3 regions of the Yersinia mollaretii ATCC 43969 genome follow, and region 3 is predicted to be linked to each of the others. Evidence: predicted binding sites of a transcription regulator. Region 3 holds the regulator's gene; each other region holds the start of a gene.

Region 1 (4,292 bases), 370 kb from region 3:
TGATATTCAGCTACAACTGAAAGTCGGCGACAAATGGATGGATTCGGCAGGAGTGGTGCATATCGGCCAGCCTCAGAATGGGGGGGAACTGCTCTATCTGGCATCAGATAAATTTGCCTATTCGCTAAATACGACACTTTCTAATCAGCAATATTTGGCCTATGCCTGGCAATATACTCAAGGCAGCCTGATATTTTTCATCGTAATGAGTATTGGGTCCGCCGCCCTTGTTTTCTGGTTATCAGGCAGAGCAGCGTCGCCAACGCAAGTATTAAAGCAAGCACTGGACAATGGCGAGTTTATTCCTTATATGCAGCCTATTGTGACAGGTAAAGAAAAATACTGGATTGGCTGTGAAGTCTTAATGCGCTGGCAACACCCTGGGCAGGGGATGATTCAACCAAATCACTTTATTCCGATGGCCGAAGACAGCGAACTTATTGTGCCAATGACCCGTTCTATTATGCAGCAAGTCAGTGCGAAATTTGCGCCTTATGTGAATCAATTACCGGAAGGCTTCCATTTCGGCTTTAATATTAGTGCCAACCATTGCCGTGATTTGAGTCTGTTGGATGACTGCCGTCATTTCATTCAGGCTTTTGGCGGCAATAAAATTAATATCACGTTGGAGTTAACCGAGCGCAAATTGATCGTTGCAGATGAGATGACCGATAGGTTATTCGCAGAGCTTCATGCCCTTGGTGTCTTCATTGCTATTGACGACTTTGGCACTGGGCATTCAAGTCTGAGTTATTTGCAGCAATTTAAAGTCGATTTCTTGAAAATAGACCAAAGTTTTGTCGGTATGATTGGTTCCGATGCACTGTCGAGCCATATTGTGGGTAATGTGATTGATTTGGCGACTCGACTGGGGTTACAGACGATTGCTGAGGGTGTTGAAAACGATACGCAAATGCGTTACTTACAGGCGCATAATGTTGATTATCTGCAAGGCTATATGTTTGGGCGACCCATGCCAATGAGCGAGTTTGCCAAATATATGTTCCATTAAGGTCAGTTTGGACTGATAAATTAAGGGAAAAAAGGGTGCCTATTAAAGGCACCCTTTTTATAGTCAGTCACAGAGCACTAATTAGAGCACAGCAACAATAGCTTCACACAGTGGAGCCATGTTGTCCGGCGTCATTCCTGCAACGTTCACTCGGCCAGAATTTACTGCGTAAACGGCAAACTCATTACGCAGACGTAGAACTTGTTCTTTGGTCAGGCCACTGAACGAGAACATACCATTCTGGTTAATGATAAAGCTGAAGTCTTGTTTCGCGCCTTTTTCCTGCAATGTATTAACAAACAACTGACGCATACGGTGAATACGCTGGCGCATATCGGTCAGTTCTTGTTCCCAAATTGCACGCAGTGCCGGGTTGCCCAAAATGGTGGCTACCACAGAGGCACCATGAGCCGGTGGGTTAGAGTAGTTAGCACGAATAACCGCTTTAACTTGGCTGAATGCAATATCAGCTACATCGCTGCTTGCTGCCACAATAGTGCAAGCCCCGACACGCTCATTGTACAGACCGAAGTTTTTTGAATAAGAGCTGCAAACAATCAATTCTTGGTGTGTTGCGGCGAAAATACGCAGGCCCTGAGCATCTTCTTCCAGCCCTTTGGCAAAGCCCTGATAGGCGAAGTCAAACAGCGGCAACCAACCTTTAGCCACAGAGAGTTCAGCCAGTTGGCTCCACTGGGCTGCAGTTGGGTCGATACCGGTTGGGTTATGGCAGCAGCCATGGAACAGTACGACGTCGCCAGCCTGAGCTTCTGACAGGCTATTTAATAGCCCATCGAAGTCTAGTGCATGGTTCGCAGCATCATAATAGGCATACTCAACCACTTCCAGCCCTGCAGCAGCGAAGATGTTTTTATGGTTTGGCCAGCTAGGATTACTGACCCAGACACGTTTGGCGCTGGTTTGATGAGCGATAAAATCAGCGGCGATGCGCAACCCGCCAGTCCCACCCGGAGTTTGAGCGGTACGTGCACGTTTATCAGCAATAATGGCGCTCTGGGTACCGAACAACAGTTCCTGAGTGCAACTGGCGAAAGCTGGCAGGCCGCCAATATCCAAATAGTTTTTAGTAACTTCATTTTCCAGCAAATACTGCTCAGCTTTCTTCACGCTGGTGAGCACGGGCGTTTTACCGGTTTCGTCTTTGTAGACACCGATCCCAAGGTTGATTTTATTAGGGCGGTCATCCGCGCGGAAAATATCGGTCAGGCCCAGAATAGGGTCCGCAGGTGCAGCAGTGATTTTTTCAAACATGTCAGAGGCTTCCATGGCTTAGCGTTAAGCAAACAGAACTATCAGGGTAACGCCAGTTACCGCCTTTGCCAACCGTTTGCGATAAAAAGAAATGAATGTTGTGAGGCGAGGGGATTCAGGGTGAAAAATCGGCGGAATAGCGCCATTGGCAGCGTAATATCCCTACATTGGCTAAGGATAGAAACAAAAAGACAGAGCCGAAGCCCTGTCTTTTTTTCAACTTATGTCAGCAGACAAACTGCCTGATTAAGTTTGACTTAGAACTGGTATACCAAGCCAACACCTACAACGTCGTCTGTCATCAGACCATTTGCTTCGGTGAAGTTGTCTTTATCCAGCAGGTTGATTTTGTAATCAACATAGGTGGTCATGTTTTTGTTGAACGCGTAGTAGGTACCAACAGAAACATATTTCAACAGATCATGGTTGTCATCAGTGTTGTTGTTCAGGTCCTTACCTTTGGACTGAACATAGCCCAGAGATGGACGCAGACCGAAGTCGAACTGGTACTGTGCAGTGATTTCAATGTCACGAGTCTTGTTAGCAATACCATCATTGCCAAATGGAGTCATGTTTTGAGTTTCAGCATACATTGCAGCCAAGTATACGTTGTTAGCATCGTATTTGGCACCAAAGTTCCAAGCCTGAGCCTTGTCGCCTTCAGCAACATGCAGACCAGTCGCTGGATTCAGATGAGCATCTTTCTGAGCAGTAGTACGGTTAGCTGAAGAGAAACCAGCACCGAAGCTTACGCCATAACCGATGTCATAAGTTGAAGAGATACCGAAACCGTCACCGTTGGAATCTTTAATATCGTTATCGCGTTCGTTTTTGCCTTGATATTGCAGGGCAAAGTTCAGGCCATCAACCAGACCGAAGAAGTTGGTATTACGATAAGTTGCCAGACCAGTAGAACGACCAGTCATGAAGTTATCAGAGTTGGAGATAGAATCACCACCGAACACTGGCAGCATGTCAGTCCATGCGTTAACGTCATAGATTACGCCGTAGTTACGGCCGTAGTCGAATGAACCGAATTCAGCAAATTTCAGGCCAGCAAAGCCCAGACGGGTTTTGTTGCCTTCAGAACCTTGAGATTCAGCGTGGTTAGCCTGAATGTTGTATTCCCACTGGCCGTAACCGGTCAGTTGGTCAGTAATTTGGGTTTCACCTTTGAAGCCGAAACGAACATAAGATTCGTCGCCGTCTTGGCCTTTAGCATCAGAGAACTGGTGACGCGCGTCAACTTTACCGTACAGGTCAAGTTTGTTGCCGTCTTTGTTGTAGATTTCTGCTGCATTAGCTGCGCCAGCTGCTAACAATGCTGGGATTACTACTGCAAGAATATTGCGCTTCATCATTATTATTACCCTCATTGGTTTTATTCGGACACCTGCCACTGCCGCCAATAATTTTTTTGGAACTATTGTTGAGAGTTTGGTGTCGTCTGTGTCTGAACGCAGTGTTCCATTCACAGACCTTATAATCCAGACCGAAAATGCTACCAATTACCTGAATGTGTTTCAGTGGGATACTATGTGTTACTAAATGTAAATTTAAGGGAACTTTGTGACTTAGATCGAACTTTAAAAAATGACAAAAGCCAGCTGAGCTGGCTTTTATTTATACAAATTAACAATTTTTTTCGAAATGACGAACTTAGAAGCTGGCATTTCTCGGCGTACGTGGGAATGGAATAACATCCCGAACGTTTTGGACCCCTGTTACATAGGAGATCAAGCGCTCAAATCCAAGGCCAAAACCTGAATGTGGTACAGTGCCGTAGCGACGCAGATCACGATACCACCAATAATCTTCTTTATTGAGGCCCATCTCTTCCAGACGTGCGTCCAATACATCTAAGCGTTCTTCACGTTGTGAACCCCCGATGATTTCACCAATCCCCGGTGCCAATACATCCATCGCAGCAACAGTTTTACCATCTTCATTCATACGCATATAGAATGCTTTAATGTCTTTCGGATAGTTTTTAACCACTACTGGTGCT
Region 2 (4,292 bases), 850 kb from region 3:
GTGTTTCCACGCCCTCGACATGTTGCAGCACCTGTAACAGCCGCACGCCATAAATGGCCCCGCTGGCCCCACTGATACCGATAATAAGTCGTTTCATGGAAAACTGCCTCACACTGACGTTATGCTACTAAATTAAGCATAACATAAACAAATAGGGGCAAACTTTGCCGTATCAGGCATGGATTAGCAAGTGATGCTATCCACATCTCAAAACCCCGCATCCTAAAATAAAAAAAGGTGCACCGCGTTTAAAAGCGGATTGCACCTTTTTGATTCATCTTTATCTATCAGTAAAACGACGGTGTATTACCCTTCGTTATGCATCTCAAGATTTTCCGCTTCGTTATGATTACGTAATGCCTGCGCATCATCGTTACGTAACGACTCCAGATACTCCAGATAGCTCTGATCAACATCTTTAGTGACGTAAACGCCATTAAAGACTGAGCACTCAAACTGAGTAATATCGGGGTTATCTTCGCGCACGGCTTCGATCAGGTCGGGAAGATCCTGGAAAATCAGTGCATCGGCACCAATCAACTGGCGAATCTCATCCACCTCACGGCCATGCGCAATCAATTCATTGGCGCTAGGCATGTCGATGCCGTACACATTCGGGAAGCGAATTTCAGGAGCGGCAGAAGCAAAATAGACTTTCTTCGCCCCAGCTTCACGTGCCATCTCGACGATTTGTTCTGATGTCGTACCCCGTACGATAGAGTCATCCACCAATAATACGTTCTTATCACGGAACTCGGCACGGTTGGCGTTCAGTTTGCGGCGCACTGATTTACGACGCTCTTGCTGGCCCGGCATGATGAAGGTACGGCCGACATAGCGGTTTTTCACAAACCCCTGGCGGTACGGCTTATCCAGAATACGGGCAATTTCCAGCGCGATATCGCAGGAGGTTTCAGGGATAGGGATAACCACATCAATATCCAAGTCTTCCCACTGTTTGGCAATTTTTGCGCCCAATTTCTGGCCCATGCGCACGCGCGCACTGTAAACCGAAATTTTGTCCATAAAGGAGTCTGGACGGGCAAAATAGACATATTCAAACAAGCACGGGTTGTATTTTGGATTTTCAGCACACTGGCGAGTGAACAACTGGCCTTTTTCGGTGATATACACCGCTTCGCCCGGCGCAACATCGCGCAGGAATTCGAAGCCAAGGGTATCGAGTGCCACACTTTCAGAAGCGACCATGTACTCATTGCGGCCATCAACCAAGGTGCGTTTACCAATCACCAACGGACGGATACCGTTAGGGTCACGGAAGGCGACCATGCCATGGCCGATAATCATCGCGACGCAAGCATAGGCACCACGAATCAGCTGATGCGTTGCGGCAACAGCGGCAAAAATGTTGTCAGACTCCAACGGGTAATGTTGGAAACGGTCCAATTCACTGGCAAAAATATTCAGCAGAATTTCTGAGTCAGACGTGGTGTTCACATGACGGCGAGAAACTTCGAATAATTTCTTTCTCAGTTGGTGAGCGTTAGTCAGATTACCGTTATGAGCCAAGGTGATGCCAAACGGTGAGTTAACGTAGAAGGGCTGAGCCTCTGAAGCACTGGAGCTACCTGCTGTCGGGTAACGAACATGGCCAATACCCATATTCCCCTGTAAGCGCAGCATATGCCGGGTTTCAAATACATCCTTCACCAAGCCGTTTGCTTTACGCAGCCGGAACCCATTATGGGCATCAATGGTAACGATGCCCGCAGCATCCTGGCCTCGGTGCTGGAGCACCGTCAGCGCATCATAAATCGACTGGTTTACCGGTGAAAAACCGGCGATACCGACAATACCGCACATGTTGTCTTTTCCTCATAAGCCGCTCCGAATCGGTAATTGATTCGGTAAGAAACTCGACGTGCTCTGCAGGTAGTCAAAGAACCACCTGATGATATAACTGAACTGCGGGATTAATTGTGACTGCTTCCAGTCTTCACTTTGTGAAAAGCCGGTGAATGTATCGAGAAAGAACAACATGGCTGAGACAATCAGAACACCTCGCAGCGCCCCAAAACAGATCCCCAATACCCTGTCTGTTCCTGATAACCCGGTACGTTCAACCAGTGAGCCAATCACGTAGTTAACAATAGCCCCGACGATCAATGTCGCGATGAACAAAATGCCGATGGCAATTCCGTTACGCACTACTTCATCTTCAAAGCGAGTGAAGTAGATAGCAAGGTAAGTGTAAAAATGGCTGGCGACAAAAAACGCGCATCCCCATGTTACAAGTGACAATGCTTCACGGACAAATCCCCGAATTAAGCTGACTAACGCAGAAAATCCGATAATCCCTATAATGACGTAATCAATCCAGACCATGACTATTCCAATGACGAAATCGCCGCTGCATCCTGTTCGCGGCGAATTCTAACAGAAAAAGAAAACGTTTGCGTAGGGGTTTCTGACCCCATGACAAATTAAAGTGCGACGATTTTAAAAACAACAATCGTCGCACAAACTTAGCTCACAAACCCCGTGCGCCCTGACCTCTAGCCGCACAGTTAAATCTCACCGCCCTGTGCTGTAGGGCCGAACCTGTCCATTCAGGCCACTTAATGAATTAAGCTCCGGTAAGGCAGATTGCAATTTTTGCTTTGACGCATCCGGCCCGACAAATACTCGGGTTATCTGGCCCTGAACCGGGGTCGCAGGCACGGTAAATGCCCGATGACCTGACAGGCGCAGTGTGGCGACAACTTCATTCACTTTAGCCGCATTTTTTAGCGCCCCCAGTTGGACGACATAAGCCTGTCCTACCGGTGCCTTTTCTTCTGTCGCCGGTTTGCTCTCCGGCTGAATTTCTGGTTTAACTTCTGGTTTAGCTTCCGGCTTAACCTCAGGTTTAGGTTTGACCTCCTGCGGTTTTTTCTCTACCGGTATCGGTTTGATTTCGACCGATTTCTTCTCAACAGGTTTCACCTCAACCGGCTTATTTCGTATTGGTGGCGGTGTGACGATTGTCGGTTCAGATGGCAGGTTACCGGCATCATTCGCGGCCTGAGAAACGGAGTCATCTTTGGGGACTTCCACGGCTTGCGCCGCACCTTCCGGTGGCGCGATAGGCAAAGGTTGACTGACCGGCGGAACCGCGTCAATTTCCTGACTATCGCCGGGTTTTGGCACTAAGGGGATAGCTGCAAACTCATCCTCATAATGCTTTTTTTTGCCATCCAGTAGCCCCGGCAGTAAAATCACGCCCAATGCCACCAGAATTATGGTCCCGACTAAACGGTTCTGGAACTTACTTGCCACTCGCACTCCCCACATTCATTCGTTTATAAATTCAAGCGGTTATAAACTCGATACTGTCATAGATTCAATGCTGCCATCACATGGGCGACAGTATGGAAAGAGCCACAGACAATGACCACATCCTGTGGTTCTGCATCCTGCATAGCCTGACGCCAAGCTGTTTCAACATCGCCAAACTGGCGGGAGAGACTGAGATGTTCAGCCAGTTGCGCCGCAGTGGCCCCACGCGGCCCCTCTAGCGGTGCGCAGTACCATTCGTCGACCTGTTCAGCCAGACATGCCAATGTCCCCGCAATATCTTTATCGGATAACATCCCCACCACTGCCCGTACTTTACCCTGTTTCGGCAACTGAGCTAGTCGATCGGTCAAATAACGTGCGGCATGTGGATTATGGGCAACATCCAAAATCAGCAAGGGTTGCTCACTGACTCGCTGGAAACGCCCCGGCAAACGGGCAGCTTGCAAGCCTTGGTGAATAGCCGCTTCACTCAAGGGTAATTTCGAATAGTGCAGCACGGCTAACGCAGTGGCCGCATTCGCCAACGGCACATTAGGTAGTGGCAAATCAGCCCACTGACGATCGTCGCACTGCCAGCACCAGCTTTGCTCTTGCTGACTGAACTGCCACGCCTTATCACGCTGATAGAGCTGCGCACCGAGTTTCGCGGCAACATCGGCAATGGAGAGCGGCATATCTGGCTCCCCCACCACCGCAGGTTTTCCTGCGCGGAACACACCGGCTTTTTCACGCCCAATGCTCTCCCGGTCAAAACCCAACCAGTCAGTATGATCTATCGCGATACTGGTGATCGCCGCAACATCAGAATCAACAATATTGGTCGCGTCCAACCGCCCACCGAGACCCACTTCCAGAATCACCACATCAAGCTTAGCCTGCTTAAATAATTGCAGTGCCGATAAGGTGCCAAATTCGAAGTAAGTCAGCGAGATGCCTTCACGTCCAGCTTCAATTTGGGCGAAAGAGTGGCTATGTTCGGCCTCAGACAGTTC
Region 3 (4,292 bases):
GAAACGCTGGAATACCACCACGGAAAACACCACAATACCTATGTGGTTAATCTCAATAGTCTGATTAAAGAGACTGAGTTTGCGGGCAAGACACTGGAAGAGATCGTAAAAACCTCCAGCGGTGGCATCTTCAACAATGCGGCCCAAGTTTGGAACCACACTTTCTACTGGCACTGCCTGTCGCCAAATGGCGGTGGTGAGCCGACGGGTAAAGTGGCCGACGCCATTAATCAGTCATTCGGTTCATTTGCAGAGTTTAAAGCGCAGTTTACCGATGCCGCAGTGAAAAATTTTGGCGCAGGCTGGACTTGGCTGGTTAAAAAAGCAGATGGCACGCTGGCGATTGTCAGTACTTCTAATGCAGCAACCCCTCTGACCACAAATGATAAGCCATTGCTGACCGTCGATGTGTGGGAGCACGCTTATTATATTGATTACCGTAATGCGCGGCCAAAATATCTGGAGAATTTCTGGGCGCTGGTTAACTGGTCATTCGTTGAGAAGAATCTAGCCTGATAAGGCAATAAATGATAGGCGGTGTGTTAGCACATCAGCAGAAATAACTCAGGGCGGGTAAACCGCCCTACTTAATAATTTTACCGGCAAGCGGCTTAATTAATTCATTACCGCCACGAAGCTAAAGGCAATAATCATCGCCAGCGCACCAACAGTCGTAATCAGCGACATTTTCAGATTGGTATCCATAAAAACTCCTTAGCCGGTCAGTTTGTAGTAGGAAAAAGACACAAAGTTACTGTGTTAAATTATCTTCCCACAATTCAGAAAAAAAATCTTGTGCTCATTACGCACTTTATAACTTTGAATACCTCTTCCACTTTGACTCCAGATCAGACAAAATTCGCAGTTCATAACTGCATACCGACTAATAACGTCCAATAAATACTCTCAGACAAGCCGCTGATTCCATTTTCCAGCCCAATAATATGCATCTGTCTGAGTGTTTTCGAGTCTGCAGGCAAACGATTAACATCATACTTACCGACGGTAACAGGTAAGCTTAGGAGTCATTTTTTTATGGCAACGATTAAAGATGTGGCCAAACACGCGGGTGTGTCCACCACCACCGTTTCGCATGTGATTAACAAAACTCGTTTCGTCGCCGAAAATACCAAGGCTGCCGTGTGGGCAGCCATTAAAGAGCTGCATTATTCGCCCAGTGCTGTGGCCCGCAGTTTGAAAGTTAACCACACCAAATCCATTGGCTTATTGGCAACATCCAGCGAAGCGCCCTATTTTGCCGAAGTGATCGAAGCGGTTGAAAACAGCTGTTATAGCAAGGGTTACACGCTGATTTTATGTAACTCTCATAATAATCTGGATAAGCAGAAAGCCTATCTGGCGATGTTGGCACAAAAGCGTGTTGATGGGCTGTTAGTCATGTGTTCAGAATATCCCGAGCAACTGCTGGGGATGCTCGAAGATTATCGCAATATCCCGATGGTGGTGATGGATTGGGGAACGGCACGTGGCGATTTTACTGATTCTATTATTGATAATGCCTTTGAAGGCGGCTATTTGGCTGGCCGTTATCTGATTGAACGCGGTCATCGTGATATAGGCGCGATCCCCGGTCAGTTATCCCGCAATACCGGCGGTGGTCGCCATCAGGGCTTCCTTAAAGCACTGGAGGAGGCCAATATCACGGTGCGTGATGAATGGGTGGTTCAGGGCGATTTTGAACCGGAATCGGGTTATAAAGCCATGCATCAAATTCTGACACAGAAACATCGCCCGACCGCCGTGTTCTGTGGCGGGGATATTATGGCGATGGGCGCAATATGCGCAGCCGATGAGCTGGGCCTGCGAGTGCCGCAGGATATTTCGGTGATCGGGTACGATAATGTGCGTAATGCGCGCTATTTCTCCCCGGCACTCACCACCATTCATCAGCCGAAAGAGCGATTGGGCGAAACGGCCTTTGCGATGCTGCTCGACCGCATTGTCAGCAAACGCGAAGATCCCCAGACCATTGAGGTTCACCCGAAACTGGTCGAACGACGTTCTGTTGCCGATGGTCCGTTCCGCGATTATCGCCGTTAATCCTCTCCCGCCGATAGTACAGGCTGCTATCGGCGGTGATCTCCATCATCATCAGTCACGAGATGATGATAGAGTATCATCTTTCATCCACTCTGCATTTAACGTGACACTGTCACCCAAATACTCAAGCAGCCAAGCCAGTGCGGGCGAATGATTATTCTGCTCCCACGTCAGGCAGCACGGGCTATCCGGCAGCGGTTCCGCCAAGTTTAGCGCCGCCAGTTTCCCCTGCGCAATCAGTGGCGAAACCATATGGGCGGGCACCATGCCAACACATAACCCCTCACACAGGCAGTCGATCCCCGTCACCCAATCCGGAACCACCAGCCGCTGCTGATTATCTAGCGTCCAGGTGTCTCGTTTAGGCAAATTTCGCGCAGTATCTTCGAGGCAAAGTGAGGGATAAGGGCGGAGCTGATCATCGGTCAGCGGCCCGGTTAGCTGAGCTAATGGATGTTTGACACTCACCACACACTGCCAGCTTAAAAATCCCATATCACGAAAAACAAACCGCCCCCCAACAGGCACTGCGCGAGTAGCACCGATGGCCATTTCTGCCTGTCCATCGACCAATGCATCCCAGACACCATTGAATACTTCATAACGTACTCGTAATTCGATATCAGGAAAATGTCGATAAAAATCCAATACTAAGCGGCGACTGCGCTGGGGCTTGACGATTTTATCTATCACGATAGTTAATTCCCCCCGCCAACCATTCGCCACTTGTTGACATTGACGACGGGTGCCATTCATTTTTTTGATGACATCACGTGCTTCTTTGATAAAAACCAGACCTGCGGCGGTTAATTCTACGTCACGATGACGTCGTTCAAACAGCGGCACTGCCAGCCACTCTTCAAGTTGGCGCACGGTATAACTTATCGCCGATGGCACACGGTGCAATTCTTGTGCAGCAGCACTGAAGCTACCGGTACGCGCCACTGCGTCAACCACATCCAGTGAGTATTCGGACCACATTATTTTCTGCCCCTTCAGCTTAATCACTTAGCTATCAAATATTTTGACAGCATGGCGCAAATATTACCGTTTCACAACAGAATCACTCACCGGATAGAATGCCCTCCGCCACAAATTGCCTGCAACAATCTATTTACAACAGCAGCGCCTGCACATTTTCAAATAGAGAATAATAAAGAATGAAAACGACACCTAGCTTCATGTTCTATCTGGCTGGTTTAAGCATGTTGGGTTATCTGGCCACCGACATGTATTTACCCGCCTTTGGGGCCATGCAACAAGAACTGCAAACCTCCGCTGGATCCATCAGTGCTAGCTTGAGCATTTTTCTCGCGGGTTTTGCTATCGCCCAGCTTATCTGGGGGCCGGTATCTGATAAATTAGGCCGTAAGCCGGTGCTGTTAGCCGGACTGGGGTTATTTGCCCTCGGCTGTTTGGGGATTCTGTGGGTGGAAACGGCCACGCAACTATTGATCCTGCGCTTTATTCAGGCGGTGGGGGTCTGTTCTGCGGCCGTGAGCTGGCAAGCCTTGGTGGTGGATCGCTATCGTGACGGTAAAGCCAATCGTGTCTTTGCCACCATTATGCCATTGGTTGCGCTCTCTCCGGCGCTCGCCCCCCTGCTGGGTGCCTGGCTGTTAAACCACTTCAGCTGGCGCTCAATCTTTGTCGTCCTACTGGTCATCACACTGCTGCTACTGATTCCAACCGCACGGCTGAAAGAGCGGAAAAAATCCGTGACCGATAAGGCCGACCAACATAAGACGGCGATCAGTTTCTGGCAGTTGCTAAAATCTCCGGTATTTAGCGGCAATGTGATGATATTCGCCGCATGTAGCGCCGGATTTTTTGCTTGGTTAACCGGTTCACCTTTTATTCTGGGTGACATGGGATATGGCCCTAATGCCATCGGTTTGAGCTATGTTCCACAGACGCTGGCTTTCCTGTTAGGTGGATTCAGTTGCCGTAGCGCACTGACTCGCATTAAAGGGAATACCCTTCTGCCTTGGCTGTTAGCGGGGTATAGCACCAGTATGATCGCGCTCTATCTCATCGCGACCTTGACGACACCCACACTGGTAAGCTTACTTATTCCTTTCTGCATAATGGCGCTTGTGAATGGTGCCTGCTACCCTATTATCGTAGCGAATGCATTACTGCCTTTCCCGGCGAACACGGGCAAGGCCGCAGCGCTGCAAAACACGCTTCAGCTAGGGTTGTGTTTTGTTGCTAGCATGATGGTGTCCGCT

What was found. The regulator PurR, encoded in region 3, represses purine synthesis genes. The targets are predictions, from matches to a motif close to CANGCAAACGTTTGCNTG.
Positions count from the first base shown of each region.
Region 1: HRD69_RS17890 (amino acid aminotransferase) is a predicted target of PurR. The motif match lies at 2,350-2,367, and genes of this name have one in related genera.
Region 2: cvpA (colicin V production protein) is a predicted target of PurR. The motif match lies at 2,404-2,421, and genes of this name have one in related genera.

Region 1 covers NZ_CP054043.1:4,009,765-4,014,056, reverse strand. The annotation lists gene HRD69_RS17895 (EAL domain-containing protein) at 1-1,012, shown strand, start outside; gene HRD69_RS17890 (amino acid aminotransferase) at 1,094-2,284, opposite strand; gene ompF (porin OmpF) at 2,542-3,642, opposite strand; gene asnS (asparagine--tRNA ligase) at 3,944-4,292, opposite strand, start outside.
Region 2 covers NZ_CP054043.1:2,787,695-2,791,986, reverse strand. The annotation lists gene HRD69_RS12275 (UbiX family flavin prenyltransferase) at 1-97, opposite strand, end outside; gene purF (amidophosphoribosyltransferase) at 307-1,824, opposite strand; gene cvpA (colicin V production protein) at 1,837-2,346, opposite strand; gene dedD (cell division protein DedD) at 2,536-3,279, opposite strand; gene folC (bifunctional tetrahydrofolate synthase/dihydrofolate synthase) at 3,336-4,292, opposite strand, start outside.
Region 3 covers NZ_CP054043.1:3,638,363-3,642,654, forward strand. The annotation lists gene sodB (superoxide dismutase [Fe]) at 1-516, shown strand, start outside; gene cydH (cytochrome bd-I oxidase subunit CydH) at 616-705, opposite strand; gene purR (HTH-type transcriptional repressor PurR) at 1,036-2,061, shown strand; gene punR (DNA-binding transcriptional activator PunR) at 2,113-3,042, opposite strand; gene punC (purine nucleoside transporter PunC) at 3,222-4,292, shown strand, end outside.